3 regions of the Acidiplasma sp. genome follow, and region 3 is predicted to be linked to each of the others. Evidence: riboswitches for the same ligand, from Rfam matches in the RefSeq annotation. Region 3 holds a riboswitch; each other region holds the start of a gene.
What was found. Region 3 has a riboswitch for thiamine pyrophosphate ahead of QXW15_RS03730 (MFS transporter). Riboswitches for the same ligand answer to the same signal wherever they lie in the genome.

Region 1 (10,237 bases), on a different contig from region 3:
TGAAAAGGGAGGGTGTAAAAAATATTTTTGGAATACCGGGGCTATACAACATGCCAATGTATGACTCATTTTTTGAGGATGTCAACAATGGCGAGCTCCGGCATATCCTGATGAGGCATGAGCAGGCAGCGGTGCACGCTGCTGACGGTTTTGCACGTGCCACAGGCATACCTGGTGTATGCACTGCGACATCCGGTCCTGGTGTGACCAATTTGATCACCGGATTGATCACGGCATACCAGGATTCCTCACCGGTTGTTGCTATAACAGGCGGTGTTAACAGAAACTCCATGGGGAAGCTTTCATTTCAGGAATCTGATACCCTTGGCGCCTCATTCCCGGTATCCAAATATGCCGTTGAGATAAAGGATATCAATGAGATACCGCTATGGGTGAAAAACTCATTTTACATAGCCTCCACTGGAAGGCCAGGGCCGGTGGTGATGGATGTACCAAGGGACATACAGCTCGAGGACATAGATAATGTTAATTATCCAGAAGAGCCAAGGGTTCATTACAGGCCATTCAGAACCGTTGTAAATAAGGACAAATTAAGGCAGGCTGCAAATGCATTATTAAATGCAGAAAGACCCGTGCTTTTAGTTGGAACCGGGGCAATGTGGGCCAATGCAACCAATGAAATAATGAGGCTTGCTGAATTTATCGGGTGCCCAATAGTATCAACGCTTCCCGGAAAATCAGTAATACCTGCTGATTACCCATTATATGTTGGTGCCATGGGTTACTATGGCCGTGCAGAGGCAAGCATGGTGGCACTTGAATCTGACGTCATGGTTGCCATAGGTGCAAGGTTTAGCGACCGTACATTCACATCGTACGATGAAATGAAGGATACAAGGAAAACATTCATATCAATAAATCTGGACCCGACAGATTTTAATAAGGGCATAAAGCCTGACATAGAGCTTCAGGGCAATGCAAAGGTTTTAGTATCAGAATTATTAAATGCCATGGCCCTTCTGGGAAGCAAGCACCAGAACCATGAGTGGAACAAAAGGGTAAATGAGCTAAAGGAGTATTATTCACAGTTTTCACATCCACCGGATGACGGCCACTTAAGGCCGTGGAGAATACTAAAGACGCTGAGGGATTCGCTGCCAAGGGATGCGATATTAACCACAGGTGTTGGCCAGCACCAGATGTGGGCAGAGGTTTACTGGGAAAATCTTGAGCCAAGATCATTCTTCTCATCCACTGGAATGGGCACAATGGGCTTTGGGCTTCCTGCTGCAATGGGGGCAAAGGTCGGCAGGCCGGATAAGGTTGTTCTGGACTATGACGGTGATGGGTCTTTTATGATGACAGGGAACAACCTTGCCACCGCAGTGGATGAGAACATACCGGTAATAGCGGTGGTAAACGACAACAGGACTCTTGGACTTGTTAGACAGGTTCAGGACATGTTCCAGAATAAGAGAATAGTTGGCGTTGATTACGGCAATTCTCCAAACATAGTTAAGTATGCAGAATCCTTCGGTGCCGATGCATATGATGCAAAAACATATGATGACATTGCAGAGGCCATAAAAAGGGCAATGCATGAGAATGTGCCGTCAGTCATCAGGGTGCCGGTTAATAAGGAGGAGCTGGCCCTTCCGACATTACCGCCGGGAGGAAAATTAAGCGAGGTGATAGTAAGTGACCCAAGAAAAGGTAATAAAGGTAACGGCCAATTATAGAGACCCGGGGCTGCTTGAGAGAATTGCAGCCAATTTTAGAAAATTCTGGGTTGATATAAAATGGATGAATGCGGAATGCAATGATGAAAATGAATGCACAGTTTACCTGTCCCTTTACGACAGGTACAATCTCGGCAATATGAATATAGCAATAATGACACTTAGCAAGACAGTTGATGTTGACAATGTCGAGGTCTTGGAGGATTATAATGTAAATAAATTTAACATTAATTTTAAAAAATCGGAAAAATATGAATGGGGTGAGCTTGTTGGGTAAGATACTTGGTAAGGTATACACTGAAAATGATGCAAATCTTGATTACATAAGGAATAAGAAGATAGCAATACTGGGATACGGCAGCCAGGGCCGGGCCTGGGCACTGAACCTTAGGGACTCCGGATTGAATGTTCATGTTGGTCTTGAAAGGCAGGGCAATTCATGGAGGCAGGCAGTTTCTGATGGCATAACACCGGAAAAAACAGAGGATGCATTGAAGGATTCTGATATAGTTATATTCCTTGTTCCGGACATGGTGCAGAGAAAGATATATACAGAAAAGGTTATGCCTGTTTTAAGGGATGGCATGGACCTGGTCTTTGCACATGGCTTTAACATACACTATAAATTGATTGTTCCACCAGAAAATGTTGATGTTTACATGGCAGCCCCAAAGGCACCAGGGCCATCTGTAAGGGAATTCTTCGTTAAGGGCGGCGGCGTTCCGGTGCTTGTGGGCGTTCATCAGGATCATTCAGGAAATGCCCTGAACAAGGCCCTGGCCATAGCCAAAGGGCTTGGAGCAACAAAGGCAGGCGTGCTTGAAACATCATTCAGGGAGGAGACAGAGACAGACCTAATGGGTGAGCAGCTTGACCTTGTTGGCGGCCTCACCGCAATGCTCCGGGCAACATTTCAGACCATAGTTGATCTTGGATACCGGCCGGAGATGGCATATTTTGAGGCAATAAATGAGATGAAACTGATCACAGACCAGATATATGATAAGGGGCTTTCAGGCATGCTCAGGGCAGTTTCAGATACTGCAAAGTATGGCGGGCTTACCGTTGGGCCATATATAATTAACGATGAGGTCAAAAAAAGGATGAGGGAGAAGGCCGAAATGATCAGGAGTGGAAAATTTGCCAGTGAATGGATAGAGGAATACGATGAGGGATCAAAACACCTCCAGGCATTAATGGATGACCTTGATAATTCCCTTGAGGAGCAGGTCGGCCGTGAGCTCAGAGAGATCGTTTTAAGGGGCAGGCCGAAGAATTAAACATATTAATTAAAAATTTTTATAATAATATTTTTAAACAATAAATACCAGAAGAAGTATTGCCATGCCAATTATAATGGCTGAAAATACTATTGATTCAACCTTTCTTGAATTTACATTATTATTTTCTATATCCTTTTCATTTGATAGAAATTCATAGAGGCCATAGCCTATGGTAACAATGCCAAGAATTATCATAATCTCCCCGGCTATTAGTGAGTTTCCAATATTATTATATGATGATCTATTTAATATGTGAATAAAAATTTCAAACTTTGAGATTACAAAACCAAAGCCCATGAGTGCTATGCCAGTTCTAACCCATGCAAGGAATGTTCTCTTATTTGCAAGATGGTCGGTTATCCCCATTCTGATTGTATGTTTAAAATACATATAAATTTAATCTTATTTTTTAATAATTATGGATTTTAAATTAATAATATAAAATTTCAATAACTACTCAAGGGTTTCCTGCTCCTCATCACCCTTTGGAAAGGCAATCTGTGACCCGCTGGATTTTATATAGTCAAATAAATTATAATATATCTTCCTCCTGCTTCCGTATTTTGTAAAACTTTTAAAATTGAAGCATAACGAACATTTTGATGTGGATGATTCAAGAAAATAGCATATGCCACCGCGGTTAAAAACACATGACTCCTCCAGTGAGACCATGATATATAATTTTATAATAATATATAAACAATTTTAAAGATAAATCCTTTTTCCGGAAAATGAAAGCCTTGTTCTGCCAAATTCATCCATATTTTTTAAATCTTTAATTGAAAATACAGGGCCGTCCCTGCATACCTGAATGCCGTTGATTGAGCATGAATCGCATATGCCTATACCGCACTTCATTGGACGCTCCAGTGAGAATTCTACCCTGTCTGTTTTGTTTAATAAATAATCATAAACGGATTTCATCATTATCTCCGGGCCGCATACATATATCATATCGAATTCGTTTATATCCATTTGTTTAAGTGCATCAACCGCGAAACCTTTTATTCCAAGTGTTCCATCGTCTGTTACAACATATAAATTTTTAATTCTGTCTGTAAATATCAGATCATTTTTTGTTTTTGCGGATAATATTGCTGAGGTCATGTTATCAACAAGTGGCATTAACGGTGCAATTCCTGTTCCTGCACCTATAATTAGCTTTTTTCCAGTTACACCGGTGAATGGCCTTCCATATGGCCCGCGATAAAAAATTTTTTCTCCCGGCATGAGGTTTGCAATATATTTTGATGGTTCTCCATAAATTTTTACGGTAATTTCAACCGGATTATTTACAGATGAAAAGGATATGGGTATTTCACCTATCCCCGGTGCCCAGATCATAATAAACTGGCCCGGATGTACTGGAGATTCCATGAAAAATCTCAATGAATGCGTGCTTTCATTAATCCTTACATTGCTGTAAACTATGGAATAATTCATGCTATGGCCACCCCTATCATATCATTAATATTACTTATTCCGTTTTTATCCATGTATTCTATTAATCCAGAGTTCAGTTCATTAAATATTTTTATTCCATGCCTGTAAATTGCAGTTCCGATCTGAACTGCAGATGCACCGGCCATAATGTATTCTATGGCATCATTAACATTTTCTATGCCACCAACGCCTATAACTGTCTTTCCGGTCTCCTTTTTTACCTCATAAACGTATCTTATTCCAACAGGCTTAATGCATTTTCCGGATAAACCACCGTATACATTGCTAAGAACAGGTTTTTTCGATGCTATATCTATTTCCATGCCCTTTAATGTGTTTATTAATACAAGCGCATCTGATTTTTCAGCAGCCTTTGCCTCCTCGAGTATATTTGATGTGTTTGGGCTCAGCTTTGAAAAAACCGGTATTTTTACTCTTGACTTAACCTCAGATACTATTTCATAGACAAGGTCAGGATCTGATCCAACCTCCATGCCATAGCCGTTTACATGCGGGCATGATAAATTTAATTCTATGGCAGAAACACCGTATGACTCCATTTTTTTGGCAAGTTCTGAAAATTCAGGGGCGTCCTTTCCAAAAATGCTTCCTATTACAGGCCTTCCGGATTCAAGGGCTATTTTTACCTCATCTTTAAAATTGTCTATGCCGGGGTTTGAAAGGCCAACAGCATTTAAAAATACAGGGTCATTTTCATATATAATTGGAGGATTGTATCCCTGCCTTTCAGATGTTCCGATGGACTTTGTAACCACCGCGGCCGCACCATTTTCTAGAATTCTTTTCATGGTGTAGCCGTTTTCATCCAGAATTCCGGAGGCCAGGATAAAGGGATTCGAAATTTTAATTCCTATATCCACATTTAGATTCATTGCATCCTAATTGTTTAATAATATCTAAAGTATTCCAAAAATAATATTTAAAATAACAAAAATGATTCCCAGATTAAAGATTAAATGAATGAGGATGGGTAATTTTCAAGTTTTATGGAATTTGGCAGATTAAATGGGCCGTAGTTAAAGGCAAGCTTATATGGAAGCATTACCTGTTTATTTGTCAGGTATATATTTCCGCCGTTCTGGCTGAAAAAAACACATGTATCGTTGTAATCATAGTTAATTCCAATGTTCTGCGTGTATGATAAAAAGCTCTGTATCCTTTTATATGTTAGATTATTGTTTATTATAACATATGTGGCCCCGCTGATTATTGTATCCATTAGATCCTCCTCTGTCTGCGGATAGTTCATAACGGTGAGGTCAAAAAATTTGGATAGTTTTTCGTATATTTCCAGGTTTAAAACCCTTTTATGAATTGCATCAAAATCTATTAAAAATAATGATTCAACACCAGATTTAAGTAGATTCATTATATTTGGGTATCCCACTATCTTTTTATTGCTTATTCCAATGCATAACACATTTAAATATTGTATTCATATTAATAAATTTGATTGGATATATAAATACTGTTAAAATAAAAATATGGATTTAAAGAACACTGCTTTTTCTTGTTTCCCTGCCATATTTGTAATAAAGCACAGACCCGATGAAACCTATTAGGTATATTATTAAAAGGTAATAAAGGTAAAAATAAATTGATTTATTAACAAGCAAAAACACTGAAATTATGTATATAAAGTATCCAACAGTCCTTACGCTACCAATGCCGGTGCCGCGGTGCAGCGTTTCAAAGTTTTCAGGCTCCAGCATCTCCCTTGATGCCCAGCCAAGCTCGCCGAATATGCCGCTTACAGCTATCATAAATATAAGTATATATATGTTTGACAGAACAAATTTTATGAAGATTAAAAGCAAAATCCATATAATAAACATGCCGGTATAGCCCAGCAGTGATACAATTTTTCTTCTGGATTTACCGATGTAAATTCCACCTATTAAACCGGTTAATGTCCCGCCAAGTGTTGAGCCAAATATTATAAGAGATGAGTACTGCGGAAATTCAAATGGGCCAAGAACAAGGCTTGAAAAGGCAAAGCCAACAACAATGGTTATTGCTATGAATGATAATGATAAAAATTTTATGGAGTTTGAAAAATTAATTTTAACCCTCTGTTTTTCTGTATTTTTATTTAAATAATCCCAACGTATGCTCTCTTTTAATTTTAGCCTTGCGATTAATGATATAAAAAATCCTGAAATTGCAATTATTAGAAGAGATAGTTTATCAGCATAAACAGAGTCTGGTATAAATAAAAAAATTGCAGCCATAACAACTATGGAAACATTTGCCACATTTGATGTTTCAACCAGCACCGCCCCACGGTATTTCAGGGGTATAAGCTCTGATAAATATGATAATGATATTGTTTCATCCCCTCCAAGCCCAAATTCTGCAGTAAAAACAGATAATATTATAAGGTAGGGATTTTTAATGAGTGCAATGGCAAGAAGACCGGCAGATGTTAAAAATACTGTTAAGAGAAATAATTTTTTCCTGCCGTACCTGTCAGAAATATATCCCAAAAGAAAGTTTCCTGATAGCAGTCCTGATGGTGATGATAATATAATGTATTCATCAAAATATTTTGGTATAAAAGGCCATGTTGTTATTAAAGGTGCTATGCTTAAGACAACGCCCCATATAAAAAATGTTGATATCATTGTTGTCAGTATGAGTGAATCATGTTTATTCCAATGGTGATAATCCAAACTTTTCCTTATATCATTATAACCAGCATCCTCATACATAACATCCCTCCGCCGGCATTACCCGGATCAGGTTCCAAGGGTCGATCCCAATCCTCTCAGCCAATTTAATGGCTCCCCTTACAATTTAAAATGAAAACAATTATTTATAGTTTTGTGTTGTAAAAAATATCATTTGATTTTATGAAATTCCAACATTATCAAAATTCTGTACCTGAGATAAACACTCACAATTTATATATATTAATTAATATATTCATATAATAATTTATTATATGTGTTAATCATTGTCATTTTTACACACATATTAATAGAAATTATTATATGCGCATAACATATAATAGATTATGTTTGAGGCATCCAGATCATATTTTTTGAAAACAGATCATATACTGGTACCTATGTTTAGGGGTATAAATTCCATTAAGGCGCTTAAGATGTCATATGATATTGCTGAGTATAATAACTCTGAGATTACAGCAATAACAGTAAGGGAAAAAAATGATAGCATAGAATGGTCAAACAGTGTTACACTTGTAACAAATGCATATAAGGATGGAAAAAGGCGTGGCCTGAAGGTAATACCAAAAATAACCACAAGCGATAATGTAAGGTCCGGGCTATTAAAGGAGGCGTCATCGCATTATTACGACATGCTTTTAATGGCCACACATAAAAGGGCAATGCTTTCAGGTTCTATTTTTGGGTCCATTGGTGATTACATACTTAAAAACATAGATATACCGGTGGCACTGCTAAGCATAAGCGAGCGTGAATACCCGTATAAAAAAATACTTTTGCCTGTTGCAGAGTCCATAAACACCAGGGCTGCAGTGTATTTTGGTATTGAGCTTGCAAAGATTAACCATGCAAAAATAATTATTTTTGATTTAAGAAAATACGATAAAAGGAGAACACATGGATTTAAAAACCTCTTTGATGGCATAGGAGATATAGCAAAAAATGGTATAGATATTAAAATAGAAAAATCGGGAGAAAAATCTGGAATAAAAACAGAGATAGATTCGATTATACTTAACGAGGACCCTGACTGCGTTGTTATTGGTGCAAGGTCACCGGCAAATGAGAGAATAAGAATAAATTCTGATATAAAGTATATATCAAAGGATCAGAGGGTTGATACATTATTAATAAAAAAATAATCAATGAACATTCACATAAATATTGTTCTGTTTCAGGTAATTTAGTATCTGCATGTTGAGCTGCACAACGTTTACATAGTATGTTCCAAATACCGGGAAGTTCCTCTGCTTATCCTTATTTATTATGCCATTTAGGAATGATTCTATTGAAGAAATACTTAAATTGCCACCGCTTAAATTGCTGATGCTGACCGCAATTCTGTGAACCTGAAGCGTTGCACCCTTTAATGGAATTGCATAGCCAACACCGGATCCGGAATATGTGATCATGGCATAAGGTATCTGTGATGCATTGACATGGTTCCTTTCCTCAAATTCCTTTAGATATTTTTCACTTAATTCAAGTGTTGTTTTATTGCTTAATGATGTTGAGTACGATCCGCTGGATGAAATGTTATCATTCACTGCAGATGGCCTTGGCTGGAAGAAATATGACTCATTGAATGCCTCTGTCAAAAGATATGAATCAACTATTTTTCCATCGTATTTCACTGGATGCCCATTTGAATAGTATGGAAGTGTGCTTTCCGTTATTAATGATGTTACAGCCGGGAATGCAAAACCGGCCACAAACATTATTAATATGGCAAGCGCAAATGCCTTTATAATTCTTAATTTTACCATGCTATGCCTCCTAAACTTAACAATAAATAAATTATGTATATAACAATAAAGGGAAAGACAATGCCACCAAAGCCGTATATTATTATGTTTCTTTTCAGCAGGTCTGATGCACTTGATGGCGAATACTTAACACCCCTTAATGCAAGTGGAACCAGTATTACAATGATTATTGTGTTGAATATAAGCGCCGCTGTAATGGCCCTGAGCGGGTCTGTAAGATCAAGTATGTTCAGGAATCCAAGCTCAGGAAACATGTAAAACATTGCAGGTATTATTACAAAGTATTTTGATATGTCATTGGCAATGCTGAATGTTGTAAGTGATCCCCTTGTAATTAAAATCTGCTTTCCAAGGAAGATTACATCAATAAGTTTTGTTGGCGTGGAGTCCAGATCTATCATGTTTGCAGCATCCTTTGCAGCCTGTGTGCCGGTATTCATGGCCATGGCAACATCTGCCTTTGACAGAGCCGGCGCATCGTTTGTCCCATCACCTATCATTGCCACCATTCTTTCCCTTTCCTTTTCCATGACAACCCTGTTGTACTTATCCTGCGGCTTGCTGTTGGCAATAAAATCGTCTATACCGGCCTCACGTGCAAAATATGCAGCTGTAACCTCATCATCACCGGTGAGCATCACTGTTTCAATGTTCATTTTATGAAGGTCATTTATTCTATCCTTAATTCCTGGTTTTAATATATCATTTAATTCTATAACGCCAAGGAATTTTCCATCTGATGCCACGGGAATGGCGGTGCCACCCTTTAATGATATCTGCTTGCATATTCCATTTATGTACTGATCCTGCAGATTGAGTTTTTCTGATAATGACCTTAAGGAGCCTTTATAGATGTAATGATCACCCTTCCTTATGCCGCTGAAACCGGTCTCTGATGAAAATGGTATGAATTCATAATCCTTAATTTCATCATCATTAACATCTATATTTTCTGATCTTGCCAGCCTGACTATTGATATCCCCTCTATTGTCTCATCATTTAATGACGACATCAGTGCTGCCCGGGCAACATCCCTCTCATCAACGTTCATATTTGGATAAAACTTTACAGCCTCCCTCTCACCCATTGTAATGGTTCCGGTCTTATCAAGTATTATTGTGTCAATATCCCCTGCATTTTCCACCGCCTTTCCACTCTTCGCTATAATATTGTACTGTGACACCTTGTTTATTGCAGCTATGCCTATTGCAGGAAGCAGGCCGCCTATGGTTGTTGGTATTAATGCTATTAATAAAACTATTAAAATATCAATGTTTGGCCTCACACCACTGTAATTTGATATTGAAAATATTGATGCAACAACTATTAGGAA
Region 2 (10,237 bases), on a different contig from region 3:
GTATTTCATTTGCATATATATAATTAATTCCATATTTTGCCCCTATTTTTTCAGCAAGCCATGAAATTCCACCGGACACTATTGCTGTTTTTACAGACATCTTCCTTAAGGATGACATTACATTGTCAAAGCAATTCCTTATTTTTATCTCATCAAGTATGTTTATTATGGTCGATTTTTTAATTTTACCAAACTTTGCCATCCACATTTTAATATCCAGCTCGAAGAACTCATCATATGAAATTTTTCCATCCATGTACATTTTATAATTCTGGGAATTGTCAACACCAAGCCTGGAATGCACATAATGCCAGCTGCTCTTCTCCCTTGTAATCACACCATCCATATCAAAAAATACCATTTTTGTTTTCATACTAATATGTCCTTGAAAACATTGATAATTTTCCATCCCTTCCGCATACTATGCATTTTCCTGATGTTTTATCATTGTAAATATTGCCAAGTGCAGCCTTTTCGGTAAGCGCCTCTATCTTATCAGAGCATTCTTTTGATCCGCACCAGTAGGCCCTAACCATATATTCATTTTTCATGTCATCAATGGATTTTGCCATGTGGATGTTATCATTAAAAAATTTTAATGAATGACTCTTAATATCATCATTTACTGTTTTAAGATAATTTTCAACATCCCTAAGGTTCTGTCTTGATATCTTAATCTTCTTCTTCTGTGTTCTAAGTGATAATGTTATCATATTTTCATTATATTCCCTGCTGCCAATCTCAATTCTTAGTGGAACGCCCTTCATTTCCCAATCATTATACTTGTATCCAGGTGTATAATCGCGTTCATCAATATCAACCCTGTAACCCATATTCTTCAGGTCATCCATTATTGTTCTGGAGTATTCAAGGATTTTATCATATATTTCACCGGGAATTGGCACTATAATTATCTGAACAGGTGCAATCCTGTATGGAAGTATTAAACCCTTATCGTCACCGTGAATTCCAATAACTGCTGCAAGCAATCTTTCACTAAGTCCGAACGTTGTCTGTGAAACATATTTAAGATCGCCATTCTCATCAAGATATTTAATATTGTAATTTCTGGCAAAGTTTTCGCCATACTCGTGAATTGTGCCAACCTGCAAGGACCTGTATCCCGGCATTGGCGTATCAAAGGCTATTGAATATTTTGCACCGGGAAATTTATCCCATTCAGGCCTTACATCCAGTGAATATTCAAGGCATAGTTCTGATGCAATTTTTTTCCATATATCAAGATATTCATTCATCTGTTTTTCAGCATCATTATAATCTTTATGCGCGGTATGTGCCTCATAAAAATGTATTTCCCTGACACGTATAAATGCCCTTGTGTGCTTTGTTTCATACCTGTAAACACTAACTATCTGATAAATTTTAAATGGCAAATCAGTATGTGACCTTATCCATAAAGGAAACATTGTATACATTGCGGATTCACTGGTTGGTCTCAGGGCCAGATCCACATCAAGTGTGTCCTTACCACCCTTTGTAACCCAGTAAATTTCATTTTCAAATCCCTTAACATGCTCGAATTCAACCTCAAGCTGCTTTCTGGATATAAGTACTGGAAAGCTTACCTCCTGGAATTTTTTTTCATCTGAATATTTTCTAATGATATCATCAATTAAATGCATTATTTTTAGCCCATAGGGCATCCATATATTCATTCCCTTAATTTCATACCTTTTATCGGTAAGCCCGGCGAGCTCAATAATTTCATTGTACCATTCACTGAAATTCTCTTTTTTGTTTTCCATTTTACCTGTTATAATTTATGATTATATATTGTTTTTGTGCAGTTTTAATCCTGTTATTATAAAAATGGTAAATAAAAAATATTTATGTTAATAATTTATATCAACATTCTTTGTTTCTATGCCATGCACATACCACGTTGCCGCACCTACAGCACCAAGACCCCAGAGGAATACATTCAGGAGTATAAACTGTGAAAGGCTGAAGGAACTTGTGGCATAAACAAGAATTGGATAAACAATCATTGGGCCAAGCCTTACCGTGCCTATAAAGGTTCCGCGCATTTTTGTTGGAAATAATTCAGGTTCAAGGGTGGTTCTGGAAGCCCATCCAAACTCGCTCATCATCATATTTATGAACAGTAACGGAAAGAATACATATAAATTCCTAAGATATGGCACAAGGATGTATATTAAAACTGTGCTTGCAAAGCCAATAGAATATGAGTAAAGTGTAAAAAATTTCCTTCCAGATGAAATCAGTGGTGCTGCTATAAATCCGGCTGCAGAGGCACCAACAAGTGCAACAAAAATAATCATGTTATCGGTGTATGCCCCCGGGAATTCATATGGGCCAATAATATACGCCATAAGTCCAAATGTGGTATATTGGGATATTGCAATGGATAATAGAACAAAAAAGCTTAACCTGTAGGATGGTTTTTTCTGTTTTATCCCTTCAGTATCTATATAAAGCTCCGATTTCTGCATTTCGGATTCCCTTTCCATGCCACGGGATTCAAGCCATTTATATGATTCTGGAAGCCTTATTCTTGCGAAAACCATTATTATTATTAAGACTGCTGCGGAGCTTAATAAAATAATCCTGTCATATAAAGTATTTGAGGTTATCAGGAACATACCCGCAATTAATGCGCTTCCAATATTGTCAAAATCAGCTATTATTGTAAGCCATTTGGCACGTTGTGATACAGGGGAATCCTCAGATATAAGGGATAATGAAGGTATTTCCTCACCACCAACTCCAAACTCGGCTATCATTAAACCTATGGCAAGTGGAATAAATGTATAGCTTAATGAAATTATTACTATTCCAGCACTGTATAGTACCATTGTTATTATGAATATTTTTTTCCTTCCAAGTATGTCCGACAGAATCCCCATTAAGAAGTTGCCGAATGGAACAAATATTGGCCCAATCAAAAGCACGAATACCTTAAGCGATTTTGGAAGAACACCAATGATTGACCCTGAGGCTGCCAGTGGTCCTAATGTGCCGACAATCCCCCAAAATGTTAACCCAGACGAGCTGGAAAGAAGCATGTATTTCTGCTTCTGGGTTAACATAAATTCCACCATTTTTTAAAATACACAACCATAGCCATCTCCCTCCGCCGGTTCTGACCGGATCAGGTTCCACGGGTCGATCCCAATCCTCTCAGCCAATTTAATGGCTCCCCGGTAAAAAATAAATATATATATAATATATAAATGTTTCCAATATTAATTAATTATGCCATACCCCTTAATTCAGGGATTTTAAAATTGTAATTATTTTTTATTGAAAAATTCATTAATTTTTTTTCTTGTCTCTCCAGACGAAAATAGGAGGCCAAATAATGATGCCTCGTAATCCATGTCAATGTTAATTGAATTCATAAATGATTTATTTACAGCCCTTTTTGCAAATATAACAGTTTCTATAGGTTTTTTGGCAATCATGCTGGCAATCCTTAACGCCTCATTGTGTGCATCATCTGATATAATGTCAACAAGGCCAAAATTATAAGCTGTCTGTGCATCTATTTTCTCTCCGGTCAGTATCATGTAAAGTGCCCGGTTTCTGCCTATGACATGGGGAAGTATTACATTGCCACCGGCACCTGCGTTTACACCGATGTTTATTTCAGGCTGGCCCAGCTGGGCATTTTTACTGCACACCCTTATATCAGTGGATAATGAAAGTTCAAGGCCGCCACCAAGCACATAGCCATTTAAAACAGATATAACAGGAACATTATAATCTCTAAAATAAAATGCAAGTTCGTTTAATTTTCTATGGAAGGAATATGCATCAATTGGGTTTAAATCCCTGAACTGTTTTATATCTGCACCAGCTGAAAAATTCCTTTTACCCTCAATTATAACACACCTTGCGGTATCCTTTACCTCCTCCATGGCATTTTTTATATCATTGACCATGTCCAAGGTAAGGGTATTAAGCTTTTCCTCACGTTTAAAATAAATTATGGAAACATCGCCTGATACCAAATCTATGTTGTTATACATGAATATTTATAGCAAGAGTTACTTATATATTTTTTTATCAGGTCAATAAAAATGCATATTAACCAGATATTAATAATCGCATGTGGATTGCAGTAAAACGGCTATTGTATGTGCATCAATAAGCGGTATTAGGGTTGCAGATATAATTAATAATCACATGCATGCTAACGTTTATGTTCCATGCAGGTTAAAATATCCTGGGGATTTTCATTGTTATGATGATATTAAAAAGGAAATAAAATCCATATTCAATAATTATGATTGCATTATTATGGTTATGGCACTTGGTGCTGCCATAAGAATTATTGCGCCATTTTTAAGGAGTAAGTTTAACGATCCAAGAATCATATCTGTGGATGATAATGGAAAATTTTCAATCAGCATGATATCCGGACATCGCGGCGCAAATGACCTTGCATTATATGTTTCCGGCCTGCTTGGAGGTGAGGCAGTAATTACAACAGCATCAGAGATTTCCGGTGTAATGTCTCCGGAGGTTATTGCATATAAATACGGAATGAAAATAATGAATAAATCAAGAATTAAATATGTAACCTCTGAAATAATAAATAATGGCGGTTTTAGGCTAATAAACAGAACAGGCATCCATATAAACATTTCTGGGTCTGGGGGGAAAAATTACGGGATTATAATCACATATATTAAGGAGAAAAGCACAAATTTTGTCGTTATGGTTCCAAAAGTTCTTGTAATAGGAATAGGCTTCTCAACGTATGCAAATTTTAATTCACTTAAGGACCATATTAAATTTGTTTTTAAGCAAAAAGGATTTTATATTTCATCGGTTTATGCCATTGCAACAATAGATATAAAGTCAGATAACGATGATATTAAAAAAATTGCAAAATGGCTTAATGCCAGAATTTTCTTCTTTGATAATAATACATTAAATAAATATTCTTCCTACAGGTCTGAAACAGTTTATAAGTATACCGGTGCCTATTCTGTTGCCAATGCCGCCGCAAGGGCGGCATCAAATAATGGCAATGAGATTATACGTGCAGAAAAGTTTAAGGATGCTGTAATATCGGTGTTTGAATATGAAAATAAATAGCATTATTGTGGCTGCACCATCCAGTGGGTCTGGTAAAACAACCGTTTCAATGGGATTAATATACGCACTTAAAAAACTGGGATACAGCGTAAAGGCATTTAAAATTGGCCCGGATTATATTGATTCCGGATACCAGTCATTTGTTTCAGGAAATCCATCAGATAATCTGGATTCATGGATGGGATCAAGATCCATTGTAAGGGACATTTTTTTCAGGAAATCACAGGGTTATGATATTTCCATAATAGAGGGCGTCATGGGGCTCTATGATGGCAAGGATTATAATTCAATACGTGGCAGCACAGCCGAAATAGCTTCAATACTAAAAATTCCTGTTATTATTGTTATAGATATATCATCAATGGCCAGAACTGCAGCGTCAATCATAAACGGACTTAAATCCCAGGCCAGGGGTTTCAGGATAGCCGGGGTAATCTTAAACAGGGCGGGAAGTGATTATCACTGCTTAATTGTTAAAAAGGCAATAGAGTCATTATCAAATGTAAAGGTTCTTGGATGTATTAAAAAAAATAATGATTTAAGTTTAAGTTCAAGGCATCTGGGGCTTATTCCATATATAGAGGGTTACAGGAATAAGGATTATCTGGAATCACTTGGCAATGAAATTATAAAATCTGTGGATTTAAATTCTGTTCTTTCAATATCTAAAAAATCTCATTCAGGTAATTATAATGTAAAAGAAAGAAAGAACAGAAATATTAAAGTCTCCATAGGCGTGGCATATGACCGCGCGTTTAATTTTTATTATGATGAAAATCTAAAACTGCTTGAGCATTATGGTGCAGAAATAAAATATTTTAGCCCCATGGAGTCAGAAAATATCCCAGACGTGGATGGTATTTACATAGGCGGCGGATTCCCTGAGGTTTATGCCAGCGATCTGGAAAAAAATAAAACTGTATTAAAGGAAATTAAAAAGCTTGGTAATGATGGCATGCCAATTTTTGCAGAATGTGGAGGCTACATGTATTTATCAAAGTCAATAGAATATAATAATCAGAGGCATTTCATGGCCGGCATAATAGACTCTGATATTTATATGGATAAACTTGTTCTTGGATACCGCACTGTTGAATCATTATCGGACAACATACTCTTTAAAAAGGGTTATAAAATACGGGGTCATGAATTCCACTATTCAAAAATAAAATACAATGTGGAAAATAATTATGCCTATAATACCAGTTCAGGTCCGGATGGCTTTTATACCGAAAATATTCTGGCAGGATATTCACACCTTTACTTCCCGTCAAATAAAAAAATTCCTGAAAGATTTGTATCATCGTGCCATAAATATCATAAAAGGTAATAAGATCAGGACATTACCTGATCTATTGTAAGCATGTTAATTTGAACGTCCGTATTTAATTCTTTAAGCAGATTCCCTGTAAGTATGCCCACAACAGTATCTGATGCGTCAAGAAACCCCTTTTCCCGAAGTTTTTTAACACCTGCAAGTGATGTTGCCGATGCTGATTCGCAGCCAATACCCGCACGGTCTATAATTTTCTTTGCCTCAAGTATTTCAGCATCGCTTACCCTTTCAACAATGCCATGTGAGAATTCTATGGACCTTTTTGCCTTAATATAATTCACCGGATTTCCTATTTTTATGGCACTTGCAACCGTTTCCGCCCTTACGGGGTGAAGTGTTTCCTCATGGTTGTTTATGTAATTGTAGAACGGGCTTGCCCCCTCGGCCTGCACCGCTATAAGCCTTGGAACATAATCTATCATATCCATTTCCCTCATTTCTATGAGTGCCTTCCCAAATGCTGATGTGTTCCCAAGATTTCCTGCAGGAAATGATATAAAATCAGGCCTCATTTTTTCCATTATTTCATATATGATTGTCTTCTGGCCCTCAATTCTCCATGGATTAAGGGAGTTCAAAACATAAAAATCAGATCTTTTTTTTAGTGTTTCCCGGAGGTTGGACATGGCAGTATCAAAATCACCATCTATGTTTACTATGTTTGCACCATAAGAATATGCCTGAAGCAGTTTATTTTTTGATATCTTTTTGCTTGGTATAAACACATAGCTGTCTATTCCGGCATATGCGCTGTAGCTTGCTGCAGATGCGGATGTATTGCCTGTTGAGGCGCATAATGTTTTTTTAAAGCCCTGCCTTATTGCCTCAGAAACTGCAACTGTCATACCACGGTCCTTAAATGAACCTGTTGGATTTTCACCCTCATGTTTCATATAAATATTTTTAATTCCCGAGTATTCGGATAATTTCAGATGGTGATAGATATTTGTATCGCCCTCCATTTTTGTAATAATTTGATTGTTATTAAGCCCGGGGTGAACAATTTCTTTATATTTCCAGACACCTTTCATGGACGTTATTTTAAAATTTGTAATATCTCTCTGGATAACATCTAGAATATTACCACATTTATCACAAATATAGCTATTTCTATCAATTTGATACTCACTGCCGCAAACAGGGCATTTTAATATAGAATATGGCATCTAAGGGTTAATATTTATAAATATAAAATAGTTTTGCATTGCTATTAATATTATCTATTTAAATGCTTAAAATATTCAAATTTAAACGGGCCAGAATACCCTTGCAAGCTCAACTATAACTGCCATGGCAATTGCTATGTATATTATAAGCTTTGGATCAAGAGCTGGACCCTTAATCTCCTCCTCATTAAAGTAACGTATTAAACCTGCCCCAGACTGAAAATTTTCATTCTGGTTATCCTTAGCCATAGTTTTATAAGTAATTGATGGGATTTAAATTTTTCTAATTTAATTTTTAGTGTTTCAAAAATTCCTTGAAATTACCTCGGGTGGACCTGCAACTTTTAGAAACACGGGGTTTGCATTAAAGTTTTTCGCCTCATCAGCCACCTTATTCATATTTTTCTTTTCAACAGCCACAAATACATTGGTACCACCGGTTACTATATATGCGTTCCAGAAGTTATTCTTCAGCTCCTTTACACGTTCAATGAAATTTTTCATTTCTCCTGTTATAATATGGACACCAACATCGTTTAAAAGTCTGTGGTAATCATTAGTATCATTCTCTGCCAGTTCAAAGATCTTTTTTATATCCCTTTCCTGAGCCAATTTCTCAAGTTCCTTTGCCTTTTTTTCAGAATTTTTTACCCTCTCCGGGTATTCTGGATGTTTAATTATATTTTTATGTATAACATCCGACGGTTGCCTATTATCACTGAAGTGGCATCCCACAATAACATAATCATCAAATGCATCTGCATCCAGAATATGGTCTGTGAGTGATTCCTTTCCATTTGCATGATTAATTGTTAGTCCTCCATATAGGCTTCTGCCTGCACTTTCTGATATTTTTTGCAGATCATTTTCGAATGTAAATATGTTTATATTGTATTCAAAAATGGATTCTATGCATATACCTATGGCCGCAGCGCCGGCATCCGAACTCCCACTCAGAACATTAACATTCTCTGATATAAATGATATATTCATATCATCATCCTCACCGGCACGCATTAAAATCTCATGTTTGTACTTATCTATTACCCTAAATGGTGATCTTTCAGAATTCACATCAATATCCTTGCCATTTACGATTCCCTTTTTATTTTTTGATATATATAAATCAGTTTTAACATATATTTCATTATTTAGTCCGGTATAGGCTATTCCGGCTGTAGTATGCAATGGCAGTCTGTTTATTTCATCTGAAACGCCACCCAGAAGTATTATGCCTATTGTTGGATATGCCCTTGCCTCAACATATTTTGTATCCATGCGACCTAATTGTCTTCAAATTTAAAGTATTTTCGTAATATATTTTTAAATTTTATTTAAATCAGTTCTTTGTTGAAATTATTACTGATATTATGATTAATGCAAAGCCAATGTACTGAACAGGTTTTAAAAAAATATCTAAAAACGCTGATGATGTAATGGCGGCCATAAATGGCTCCATCGTCGCAGCGATGGATGTTTTTGTGGAGCTTATTTTTTCTCTGGATGAAATTACCAGCCAGAAAGAAAGTGCAGTGCCAATAATCCCAATAAAGAGAATAAGTGAAATAACACCAATAAATTCCGCTTTTATATACGAATCGAACAAATACATTTTATTTAATGAAAATGGAAGCGTCACTATTCCACCAATTAAAAGTGCATAGCCTATTGATGAGCTGCTACCATTTTTTGAGATTACATTACCGGACATTATTATGTATGCTGCAGCAGTTACAGCTGAGATCATTCCAAAAATAATACCGTAAATATTAATTAAAATATTTTTATCGCTAAATGGAAAACCAGAAATAAGTTCAATTAAACCAAATATTGCAAAGGCCGTCGAAATAATTATATATCTATCAACCCGAATAATTTTTTTAAAAATTTCATAAATGAAAATAATTGGCAGAAAAAGGTACTGTATAAGCGTTGCTGTTGCTGCATTTGTATATTTTATTGTTTCAATATATGAAATCTGTACGGGCATAAGACCGGCGAAGGTAAATACCAGAAAATTTTTTACATCCTTCCTTGGTATCCCTGCCCTGAATATTATTATAATAAAAATGCCACCTATTAACATGCGTAGCGATGACAATAATATGGCGCTGAAATGGTACCTTATGAATAATGCAGATGAGGCCGTGCCCGAGAATCCCCAGAAAGAGGATCCAACCAATGCGTAAAGAAACCATTTCCCAGTTTTGCTGGACATACCGGTCAATTTCAACAATATATAAAAACTATTATTATGTCCATGTTCATTATTTTTTTAATATTTACAGAAATTATTATAATTTTTAAAACAAATATTTATATAAAGATATAAGTTTTATATTTATGGGAAAACTTTTGGGCTTAATCGCCGGTGGTATCGGTGTGGTCATGCTTTCATATTATATGGTATCACCGCTTTACTCACCACTGATAAACCTTCTGGGTCCATATCTTGGATATGGTCTCCCACTATTATTGGGCATCATTGGTCTCCTCGCAGGAAATCCCATACATTATTATGCAATAATGATAAGCTGGATTATAATAGGCATTATTGTTGGAATCAGCACAAGAAAAGGGCTCAGGGCCATGGGCACATCCATTTTATTGTATTCTTTAACATTTTCCTTTATGATCCTTGTGCTTA
Region 3 (10,237 bases):
CAAAATGTATGATTTATAATACACACAAAAATAATTAATGCATGGATGATACTGCCTTCCAGAAATCATCCTTTCCTGGTATTATATCTGTTAATTTATCGTTTTCCATGATTTTTATGCCATAATCTTTGTTCCTGACCTCACCAATTATGCTTGATTTTATATTGTTATCATTTAAAATTTTTAAAAATTTGTCTGCATAATCATTTTTTACTGTTATTAATAATGTCCCCTCACTTATTGACCTTAATGGGTTTATATTAAATAAATCACACAATTTTTTTACATTTTCATCTATTATTATCTTATTTTTATCTATAAAAATTCCATTGTTTGATGCATATCCTATTTCATATATTGCATTTAATAATCCGCCCTCGGTTGCGTCATGCATTGATGTTATTTTATTTTTTATTCCATAATTAATTGCCAAAATCTCCTCATTAATGCAGGACATATCATAAAACATTTTTTTTAAATTTTTTAATACATTTTCACCAAGATTTTTTATTATATAATCCTCATAAATATAAGCTAGCTGGACAGATGCCTCCAGTGCACATGTTTTTGTCATTATTATCTTATCACCAGCATGCGCATTTTCTGTTGTTATGTAATCATCGCCTATGCCAATTAATGTTACACCACCTATCATTGGATAGTTGCAGTTTTCATATCTTGCTGTATGCCCTGTTATAACATTTAAATTGTATTTTAATGATTCATTATTTATTTCGTCCCATATTATTTTAAATTCATCATCCTTTATGCTTTCTGGAAGATTAAAATCTATGCTCATATAATTTGCTTTTATTCCTGATGTATACAAATCGCTTAATAATATATGCAATGCAAACCATGCTGCATTTTTTAGTCCAAGTGCAGGATTTATATATAATGGATCTGTTGTTACTGCAATATATTTATCTCCGGTTTTTATTATTCCAACATCAACACCCATTTTTGGCTTAACTATTGCATTTTTATCATCATAGCCGGTCCTGTTTATTATGTATTTCTCAAAAAAATTCATATCTATTTTGCCAAGCATTTTAAATCACACTCATATCCTTTGTTTCCCTTCCATATATATAATATATTATGGAGCCCAAAAAGCCTATTAAATATATTATAAGCAAATAATACAAATAAAAATAAATTGTTTTGTTTGCAAGCAGAAATACAGATATTATATAAACTGAATATCCAACCATTCTTACACCTCCTATTCCCATTCCACGGTATGATGTTTCAAAGTTTTCCGGTTCAAGCATTTCCCTTGATGCCCAGCCAAATTCACCAAAAATACCGCTTATTGATATCATTATTATTAAATATAATATATTTGATAATATAAATTTAAGAAATATTAAAACAATTAACCATACAATAAACATTCCCGTGTATCCTATTAATGAAACAATCTTTCTTCTTGATTTACCCATATAAAAACCGCCTATTATACCTGTTATTGTACCACCAATTGTTGATCCGAATATTATTAATGATGAATATTTAGGAAATTCATATGGGCCGAGAACAAGGCTTGAAAATGCAAATCCAACAACTATTGTTATTGCAATAAATGATAATGATATAAAATTAATTATCTTTTTAAAATTTATTTTAATTTTTTCCTTTATATTGTGCTTTTTTAAATAGTCCCAGCGTATGCTTTCACTTAGTTTTAATCTTGTAATGAATGATATTATAAAACCCAAAATTGCTATTGTAAACAATGAAAATTTATCTATGTAAACCGATGATGGTATAAATAAAAATATTGCTGCCATTATTACTATTGATATGTTTGCAACATTTGAGGTCTCTATTAAAACAACACCACGGTACTTCAACGGTAACAATTCACTTAAATATGCAAGTGATATTGTTTCATCGCCGCCAAGGCCGAATTCAGATATAAAAATAAAAAAAATCATAAGATAAGGATTTTTTAGCAATGATATTCCTATTAATCCAAAGGATGTTAAAATAACCGTAAATAAAAATAATTTTTTTCTTCCAGATTTGTCAGAAATATATCCAAGGAAAAAATTGCCTAATAAAAGACCCGCAGGCGATGAAAATATTATATAAACATCAAAATATTTTGGTATAAATGGCCATGTTGTTATTAATGGTGCTATGCTTAAAACAACACCCCAGACAAAAAATGTTGAGATCATTGTTATTAATATTAATGTATCGTTATAACCCCACCTATGGCTATCAATATCCCTTCTTAGCTCTGAATACTTTGCATAATAATCCATTATATCCCTCCGCCGGCATTGCCCGGATCAGGTTCCATGGGTCGATCCCTATCCTCTCAGCCAATTTAATGGCTCCCCAATAACTATACTATTATTTAATATAAAAATATTTTGTTCAGACTATTAATTTCAGATAATAACCTGCTATGGTAACTATTATTCCAACAAAAACCATTATTGTTATCCAGAATGGTGCCCTTCCTGCTGTTGTTTTGCTTATAAATAGGCCAAGAATTGCAAGCGATATATATGATAATGCCAATGGTATTATTACATTATTTTCTATTATTAATGGCGATGACAATGGTATTAATGCACCAAGAAAACCAAAAACTGCTGCAATCAATGCACCTATAAGTGATTCCATGAATATTCCAGATCCTAAATGCCCCTTTAAAAGATAATCTGTTGATTTTAAATTTAGCTGCACTGCTGTTCTATGTAATTCCTCATTCAAACCGCATACTGTGCAATAAAATAGCTAAATGTTCCTGCAAAGGATGAACCAAAGGATATCTTAAATGCCTCATATAAATTTATATGCGTGCTTCCTATTATGCCACCTGATGCGAGTATTAATGCTGTTATAATACCGTCGGATAATCCTATGCTTATTGGAAACAAATATTTTTTAATCATTTTATTAAATGCTTGCCGGTGACAACCTCATCTATTGAATGTATTGCACAGCCCATGTCCTCAATTATTTTTATTAGATAATTATAATAGGGTGTCTCGCTTTTCCAGAATAGTCAGACAAACATCTAACATTATTAACAGAATTAGAATACTGGGATATGCCGCGGAAGCATATCCCATTGATAATGGAAATCATAGATAATATTATTCCGCTTGATGACAGGAAGAGGAAGTATACGGATATAGACAGATCCTTAAGATCCTCATCCTGCTGCAGATATTCGGAATATCGTACAGATCCTCCAGCATGTTTCTCCTTAATCATGAAGAATACCTTGCCATGATGGGGATTCGTGAGATACCATCGTTTCAGACCTTATCAGTGAGATCTCGTAAGTTCGATCTGCATGCGATAAACCAGGAGATCGCATTCCTCTATTCCATGGAGGAATGCGCAGCCATGGATTCCTTCATGATACATACATGCAAATATTCAACTGCAATGAGGAGAAGGGTATGGGGTAATTACAGGGATCCGTACAGTGGATGGTCAAAGACAACCAAGGGATGGTCCTATGGAAGAAAATGCCATATGGCACTTGACGTTGATACGCTCATCATCATGGAATGGATCGTCACCAAGGGAAACATACATGATTCAAAACTTTCACATAGGATGGTCGATTCTGTTAGAAACTTTTCGTATATACTTGCAGATTCTGCATACGATACATCTGAGATATACGATTACATATTCGAGAGCACCCATTCCACTCCAGTGATCGATACCAATAGTAGGAGAGGCATCGTACAGGGGAGATTATCTGTAAACCGAAGAATAGGCATAGATCTCAGGAAAAAATACTCGCCGCTTCATTCCCTCCATTGGGAGATAGAGCGTACATTCTCCATCCTTGAGGGTATAATGTATATGGAGAATATATGGTATGTCAAGAATAGGGATTATGACACTGCGGTTGGATTGAAGGTAATCGCATACAACCTCATGATCATATCGAACATAAAGACAGGGAATAGACCAAGGGAGATGATGAAAATCGTCGTTTGCTAAAACATGAGACGCCCTAAAAAATAAATTTAAATCACATGAAAAGGCTGCAGTTACAGATAAAAGGTTTATTTATTTATATAATATAGATGATTATTTGGATTCATCCATGAAATATTTACCTTTAAATGAAATAAAAGGCTTTTCACAGGAGAATGTAAGAAAAAGCTACATAAATATTTCATTATTTTTTATTTTTCTGGGCATATTATTTCTTTTGTTTCTTCGCAATGGAATGATAAGTTTGCTGCTTTTTATAACAGCCACATTATTTATAATTTTTAGTAAAAAATATGTTAATATAATAATATTAACAGGAAATAACATAACATACCCATATAAATTAAAATTTAACAATGCAAATCCTGATGAAATAGGCAATTTTATTTTTAATGCATCGGTTATTATCGATAATTTAAAAAGCAAATAAGTTTTATTTATAGTATTTTTCCATTAAATAGTCCTCATTATCCTCATCTGTTATTTCAAAGCCATGTTTTTTATAAAATGATATGGCCATGGAATTTAATTTATTCACGTATAATATTAATTTTTCAATTTTTTCATTCCTAATAATTTCCTCAGCTGTTTTAAGCAATTTTGTGCCGTAGCATTTTTTAATATAATCAGGCATTAAATAAAACCTTAGTATAATTTTATTTATTTTATCTATTTCAATAAATCCTGTTAATAAATTATTATCAAAAAGACCGTAAAATAGTATTTTATTATTAATTGATTTTTCTATATCATTTTTTATATTATCTAATGCATAATATTTATTAATCCAGTAATCAATGTATTCATCGGTGTATATATTTTTATATGCATATTTCCACGACATTTCGGCAACGTTCCTTACAGCGCATTCATCTCCAATTTTTAATGGCGAAATATTCATTATATTATAATTATTAAATAATATATAATTTTATTATTATTTAACTATAATAAGTATGAATTCCTTATTTTAATGCATGTGCCATTGTTAGAAGTATTTTATAAATACATCAAAAAAATTATTTAATTTGTTTATATAATTACATTAAAAATTATTTAGGTCTGTATCCCTGATAAATTTTTCATATGTCATTGGTTCATTGACATATCTGTATAAAGATGTATTTTCTTTATAATAATCGAGTCCAAGCATGTAAAACTGCTCTCTTGTTAATAATCCCCTTTTTTCAAGGCTTCCAAGCACAGGTTTAAAAATTATGGGGGATACCTCTCTCACAGGCTTTAATCCCAATTTAAGCCTTACAGTATTAAACATATCAGCAAATGTTACCCTTTCCCTTGTACATACATTAATAATCCCTGATTTATCCAGTGAATTCTTAAGCACGGTAATCATATCATTTATATAAACCGGTGCCATATTTCCACTCCTCGGCAGGAATGGTACCTTCTGTTTTGCCGCTTCTATAAGCATCTTTGTAAATTTATCTCCATTTCCGTACATTGTTGATGGTCTTATTATAAGAGAGTTTTTTAATGTGGCGGCATTATCCTCTGCCAGTCTTTTATATCTAAAATAATCTGTATTTCCCTTATCAGCGTTTATTGCTGAAATGTATACTATTTTCTGGTTTTTACGGTATTTATTTACAGCCTTTACAATATTCTTCATGCCATTTAATGACAATTCTTCATGTTTTTCTTCCTTTTCTATAAGCACATCAACTGCATGAACTATTACATCATAATTTTCAATCGCCTTTTCAACATCGTCATAATTTCTAATATCGCCTTTTATATAGGTTATGCCCAGCTTATCCAGTTTTTCAGACGGATTTCTAGAAAAATAGGCCTTTTCATCTGCATCAAGCTGCTGGATGATATTGCTTCCGACAAAACCAGATCCACCAATTACAAGTAATTTCATACACCTTTATCTTGCAGAAATATAAAAATATTTTATAAAATAGGAAAATTATTCCAATATTTATAATATTCCTTTGAAAATTTTGGGAAATCAATTTTTTAAAGTGTATAAATAAAAATTTTAAATATTATACAAACTGCATGCATTAATTATATATATCTTTTGTTTATATATCTTTTTATGCAGGATTTCTCAAATAATGACCGTGATGTTTTTTTGATAAAAACAGAAAAAATGATAGACCGCGGGGCTTTAATGTCAAGGTACAGTAGAACAGTTAATTTGGATATAAGATCAGTTTATGAAAAAGAATTTAAAAATAATCCAGAAAAGGCAATAGATTTTTATAAGAAAATCTTCCTCGATTATGGGGATGAATCAATATCTGAGCTTATAACTGCACAGATGGGCATACAGAATGTTTCAAATATTTTATCAAAAATTATAGAAGAATCAAGAATAGGCCTGTCATATCTTGAAAAATCATCAAGATATGTTAAATATAATAAAAAGGTTAATGGCCATTACCTTTTTCTGGATGCCGATGGTGCAGGCATAAAAAAGTATGAAAATGAATACAATGAATTATGCAATGAACTTTTTGATTTTTACTCTAAATCATACGATGATATGATTAAAATATACTCGGAAATGTATCCAATAGAGAAATTTAATTTTGAAATTGGCGGAAAAGTTTATAATTATTCAGAGATAAAAAATATTGATGATGATTCAGTAACAAAGGCGTATAAGTCATCATTAAGATCATCTGTACTGGATGAGATTAGACTAGTTCTGCCGGCATCAACACTTACGAATATTGGTGTATCTGGTAATGGTAGGGCATTTATAGCATTAATAGAGCGTCTTGGTGAGTATAAAACCAAGGAGAGCCTAAAATATGCGGATTTAATTTATAATGAATTAAAAAATGAAATGCCGGAGATCATAGATGACGCCACATCAAAACATGGCATTGAACAGATAGAGTATAATATGTCCCGTGATCTTATAGGTTACAGGGAACAGCAGAACTTTGGATCAATAAATACCGTTTCACTCCTTGATTATGAGGATGAGGAAAATGCAATAAATAAGGCCTTAAAACTTATGGTTTACCGCTATTATGGAGATTACAATAGCATTGATTTAACAAAGGAGGAAAAGGAAAGGCTATTAAATAATCTCATTTCAATAAGAAAAAACAGGAGGCATAAAATTGGGCGTCCATTTGAGGCAATAAATTATCTATTTCAGGTTAATACAAATTATGGTGCATTCAGGGAGCTGCAGAGGCACAGGTTTATGTCAATTGTCAGAAAACCACTAAGCGTTTATTATGGATATGATATACCGGAAACAATAAATAAAACAGAAGACCTAAAAAATGATTATGTAACATTAATGGAAAAAGCTAGAAATTTATATCTTGATATAAAAGAAAAAAATGGCCCCGATCTGGCCCAGTACATTGTTCCGTATGCATATAGATACCCTGTGGCATTTAATATCAATCTTAATGAACTCACATATTTCATTGAATTAAGGTCAAATGCACAGGTGCACCCTGATCTTAGAACAGTTGCACTGAAAATGTATAATGAGGTTAAAAGGGTACATCCACAGCTTTCAAGGTTAATAAAATTCGTCGATGAGTCGGATTATAAGCTTGGTCGGCTGCCGGCAGAGTTCAAAAAAGAAACAAAGAAAAAAGAAATTCAATAAATATATTTAATTTGCCTCCTCATTATTGTAATTAACCGGTTCTTTATTATATGATTCAATATCCTCTGCGGTGAGTGGTCTTGCCACATCCTCAAGAGATTTTTTCTCTGCCTTTACACCAAGGAAAATCTCCACAATTCCTGATATAACCATTAGAGATGCCCCAAGCAAATATCCCATAGATAGGCTGAATGGAGATTTTGAGGCAATTAATATACCAAACAGCGAGGGTGCAAGCACACCACCTATACCCGTACCTATTGAATAAAACACGGCTATGGCCATTGCCCTCATTTCAACAGGAAAAACCTCACTTACTGTTAAATATGCTGATGATGCCCCTGCAGAGGCAAAAAAGAAGATAATTGACCAGAGCAGTGTTTGTGTTACTGCATTTAAAACTCCTATGTAAAATAAATACGCTGTTAGCATTAATAGGGCCCCTGAGAAAATGTATGTGAATGATATCATCAGCTTTCTACCCCTTGTATCAAAAAGTTTTCCAAGCACCAGAGGGCCAACAAAGTTTCCAACTGCAAATGGTATTATGAAATAGCCTATCTCATCAGACGGTATACCATAGAACACCTTAAGCACAAGAGCATACGTAAAAAATATTGCATTGTAAAGGAATGCCTGACCGGCCATTAATGATAAACCAAGTACAGTCCTTTTGGGATATTTTTTAAATAACGTATCCACAATTTCCTTGGCCCTTATTCTCCTCTGTGGTTTTATGGTTATATATCTTGAAACTTGTTCAAGGTCCTTTCCTGTGCTTTTTGATACTGTATCCTCAATATTTGTGGTAATTTCTCTGGCCTCATCAAGTTTACCATGCATTAACAGCCATCTTGGCGATTCAGGAACATAGCGCCTTATTAATAGAACGGCTATTGCCAGTATGGCACCTATTGCGAATGATAATCTCCATCCCAAATTTATAGGAAATATGCTTGTATTTAGTAAATAAAGAGAGCCTATGGAACCCACTATGGTGCCAACCCACCAGCTCCCATTGATTGCAAGGTCTATTCTCCCACGATATTTTGATGGCATTAGTTCATCTATTGCCGAATTTATTGCAGCATATTCCCCACCAATACCAAGGCCTGTAATAAATCTAAACAGGAAAAACGATGGAAAATTAAATGAAAATGCAGTAAAAACAGTGCCAAGGATGTAAACGCTTAATGTTACCATAAATAATTTTTTCCGTCCATGTATGTCTGTTAACTCGGCAAAAAATACAGAGCCTATAACAGCACCAATTAAATAGGCAGTGGCAACGAATCCCACCTCTGCAGAGGTAAAATCAAGAGTTTTTGGGCTTATCAGTACCGAACCTATAACGCCCACCATTGTGACCTCAAGGCCATCCAGAATCCATGTAAAACCCAAGGCTATAACCACAAGAACATGCCATCTGCTAAAAGGTAATCTATCTAATCTGAAAGGTATTCTGCTTTTTAGTTCATTCTTTTGTATATCCTGCTGCATAATATTTTAATAATGTTTGTTTATATAAGAATTTTGCCATAATATACTACTAAATAAATTAATTATTATAATAAATAACCATTATAAATGTTATCTTATTAAATATAGAAAATATTATAACATTAAAAGTAAATAAATTTATATTATGATTTAATAGGGAATACAATATGCGTATTAGATCTAAAAAATATACTTGTCTATAGCTATTACCACATTCTTGATAAGCCATTGATATACTTTTACATCTTCCATGGAAAAGTTTATTAATTATAAAATATTAGCCAATTAATTGTTTGCATTTGAAATTTTGTTTACATTATTATAATATTTCAAAAAGCCATTTTAAATCTACAGCAAAATAATTATATCTATTTACTGGATAATATAAAATTTTAATAAAAGGTAAAAAATAAATAGAGGTATATATTAAACATTTTTATGAAAAGGCCATTCATTAAATTTTCCAACAGATACCTGTTATAGATTTTTACGCAGGCCAAGGCCTTATATTATATTTGAAAAATACGAGATTCCACCTTCTCAGGTTTACATAGAATGGAATAATTTAACTTAAAACCATATTATTATATGTATATATAAATACAAGATAACAAAATGAACTTTTTCAAGTGCAGATTGTATGATTTTAGAGATTCTGCCTGATTCATTAGTTCATTCATATAATGATATGGAATGTTAAAAAATTATTTGTGTCGATAATTTCCATTATAATAGATATAAATAATAAGAATATAGAAGAATATTATGTTGAAAAATAGATTCTGTTTTTAATTACATCACACAAGCTGAGATATTATGGATTAAGCATAAAAACCATGGCATTTTTCTTAAATTTCCATGAAAGCGCAATAGGAAGTAAAATAGATGGGCTATTTAAAACCTGTTAGGATGGAATTTTACCACTAATAAGCTTATTAAGTATAACCCGTTTTAATCCTTCTGTATTGACAGTTGTAAAAATTGATTATTCATCCACAAATTACTTTTCAATAATTCAAAGAATTCTTAAGAAGCGTTTTCTTCTATTCAAAGAAACTAAATATTTTATTAATATCTTTTTTATTATGATTCTCTAGGTGAACTTGACAGTTTAATAGAAGCCTTCAATAAAGAATTTTCAAA

Region 1: it holds a riboswitch for thiamine pyrophosphate, as region 3 does, so the genes downstream of both, QXW15_RS02100 (MFS transporter) here and QXW15_RS03730 (MFS transporter) in region 3, are expected to answer to the same signal.
Region 2: it holds a riboswitch for thiamine pyrophosphate, as region 3 does, so the genes downstream of both, QXW15_RS05350 (MFS transporter) here and QXW15_RS03730 (MFS transporter) in region 3, are expected to answer to the same signal.

Annotation. Positions count from the first base shown of each region.
Region 1 covers NZ_JAVYSZ010000003.1:24,864-35,100, reverse strand. Annotated here, with positions in the region: gene QXW15_RS02140 (acetolactate synthase large subunit) at 1-1,700, shown strand, start outside; gene QXW15_RS02135 (ACT domain-containing protein) at 1,660-1,977, shown strand; gene ilvC (ketol-acid reductoisomerase) at 1,970-2,980, shown strand; gene QXW15_RS02125 (YidH family protein) at 3,014-3,349, opposite strand; gene QXW15_RS02120 (hypothetical protein) at 3,437-3,655, opposite strand; gene QXW15_RS02115 (dihydroorotate dehydrogenase electron transfer subunit) at 3,689-4,426, opposite strand; gene QXW15_RS02110 (dihydroorotate dehydrogenase) at 4,423-5,319, opposite strand; gene QXW15_RS02105 (hypothetical protein) at 5,400-5,816, opposite strand; gene QXW15_RS02100 (MFS transporter) at 5,938-7,158, opposite strand; TPP riboswitch at 7,146-7,247, opposite strand; gene QXW15_RS02095 (universal stress protein) at 7,464-8,279, shown strand; gene QXW15_RS02090 (potassium-transporting ATPase subunit C) at 8,280-8,903, opposite strand; gene kdpB (potassium-transporting ATPase subunit KdpB) at 8,897-10,237, opposite strand, start outside.
Region 2 covers NZ_JAVYSZ010000011.1:1,125-11,361, reverse strand. Annotated here, with positions in the region: gene QXW15_RS05360 (HAD-IB family phosphatase) at 1-373, opposite strand, end outside; gene proS (proline--tRNA ligase) at 375-1,766, opposite strand; gene QXW15_RS05350 (MFS transporter) at 1,854-3,071, opposite strand; TPP riboswitch at 3,094-3,195, opposite strand; gene QXW15_RS05345 (enoyl-CoA hydratase/isomerase family protein) at 3,276-4,013, opposite strand; gene QXW15_RS05340 (cobalt-precorrin 5A hydrolase) at 4,096-5,088, shown strand; gene QXW15_RS05335 (cobyrinate a,c-diamide synthase) at 5,075-6,418, shown strand; gene thrC (threonine synthase) at 6,424-7,455, opposite strand; gene QXW15_RS05325 (preprotein translocase subunit Sec61beta) at 7,672-7,839, opposite strand; gene QXW15_RS05320 (mevalonate-3-kinase) at 7,894-8,868, opposite strand; gene QXW15_RS05315 (DMT family transporter) at 8,930-9,808, opposite strand; partial or broken gene QXW15_RS05310 (hypothetical protein) at 9,934-10,237, shown strand, end outside.
Region 3 covers NZ_JAVYSZ010000006.1:48,460-58,696, forward strand. Annotated here, with positions in the region: gene QXW15_RS03725 (AIR synthase family protein) at 35-1,051, opposite strand; gene QXW15_RS03730 (MFS transporter) at 1,053-2,273, opposite strand; TPP riboswitch at 2,260-2,362, opposite strand; gene QXW15_RS03735 (hypothetical protein) at 2,389-2,730, opposite strand; gene QXW15_RS03740 (hypothetical protein) at 2,727-2,912, opposite strand; gene QXW15_RS03745 (DUF211 domain-containing protein) at 2,909-2,986, opposite strand; gene QXW15_RS03750 (transposase) at 3,220-3,984, shown strand; gene QXW15_RS03755 (hypothetical protein) at 4,079-4,411, shown strand; gene QXW15_RS03760 (GNAT family N-acetyltransferase) at 4,415-4,882, opposite strand; gene QXW15_RS03765 (NAD(P)H-binding protein) at 5,027-5,869, opposite strand; gene QXW15_RS03770 (FAD-dependent thymidylate synthase) at 6,050-7,594, shown strand; gene QXW15_RS03775 (MFS transporter) at 7,601-9,094, opposite strand.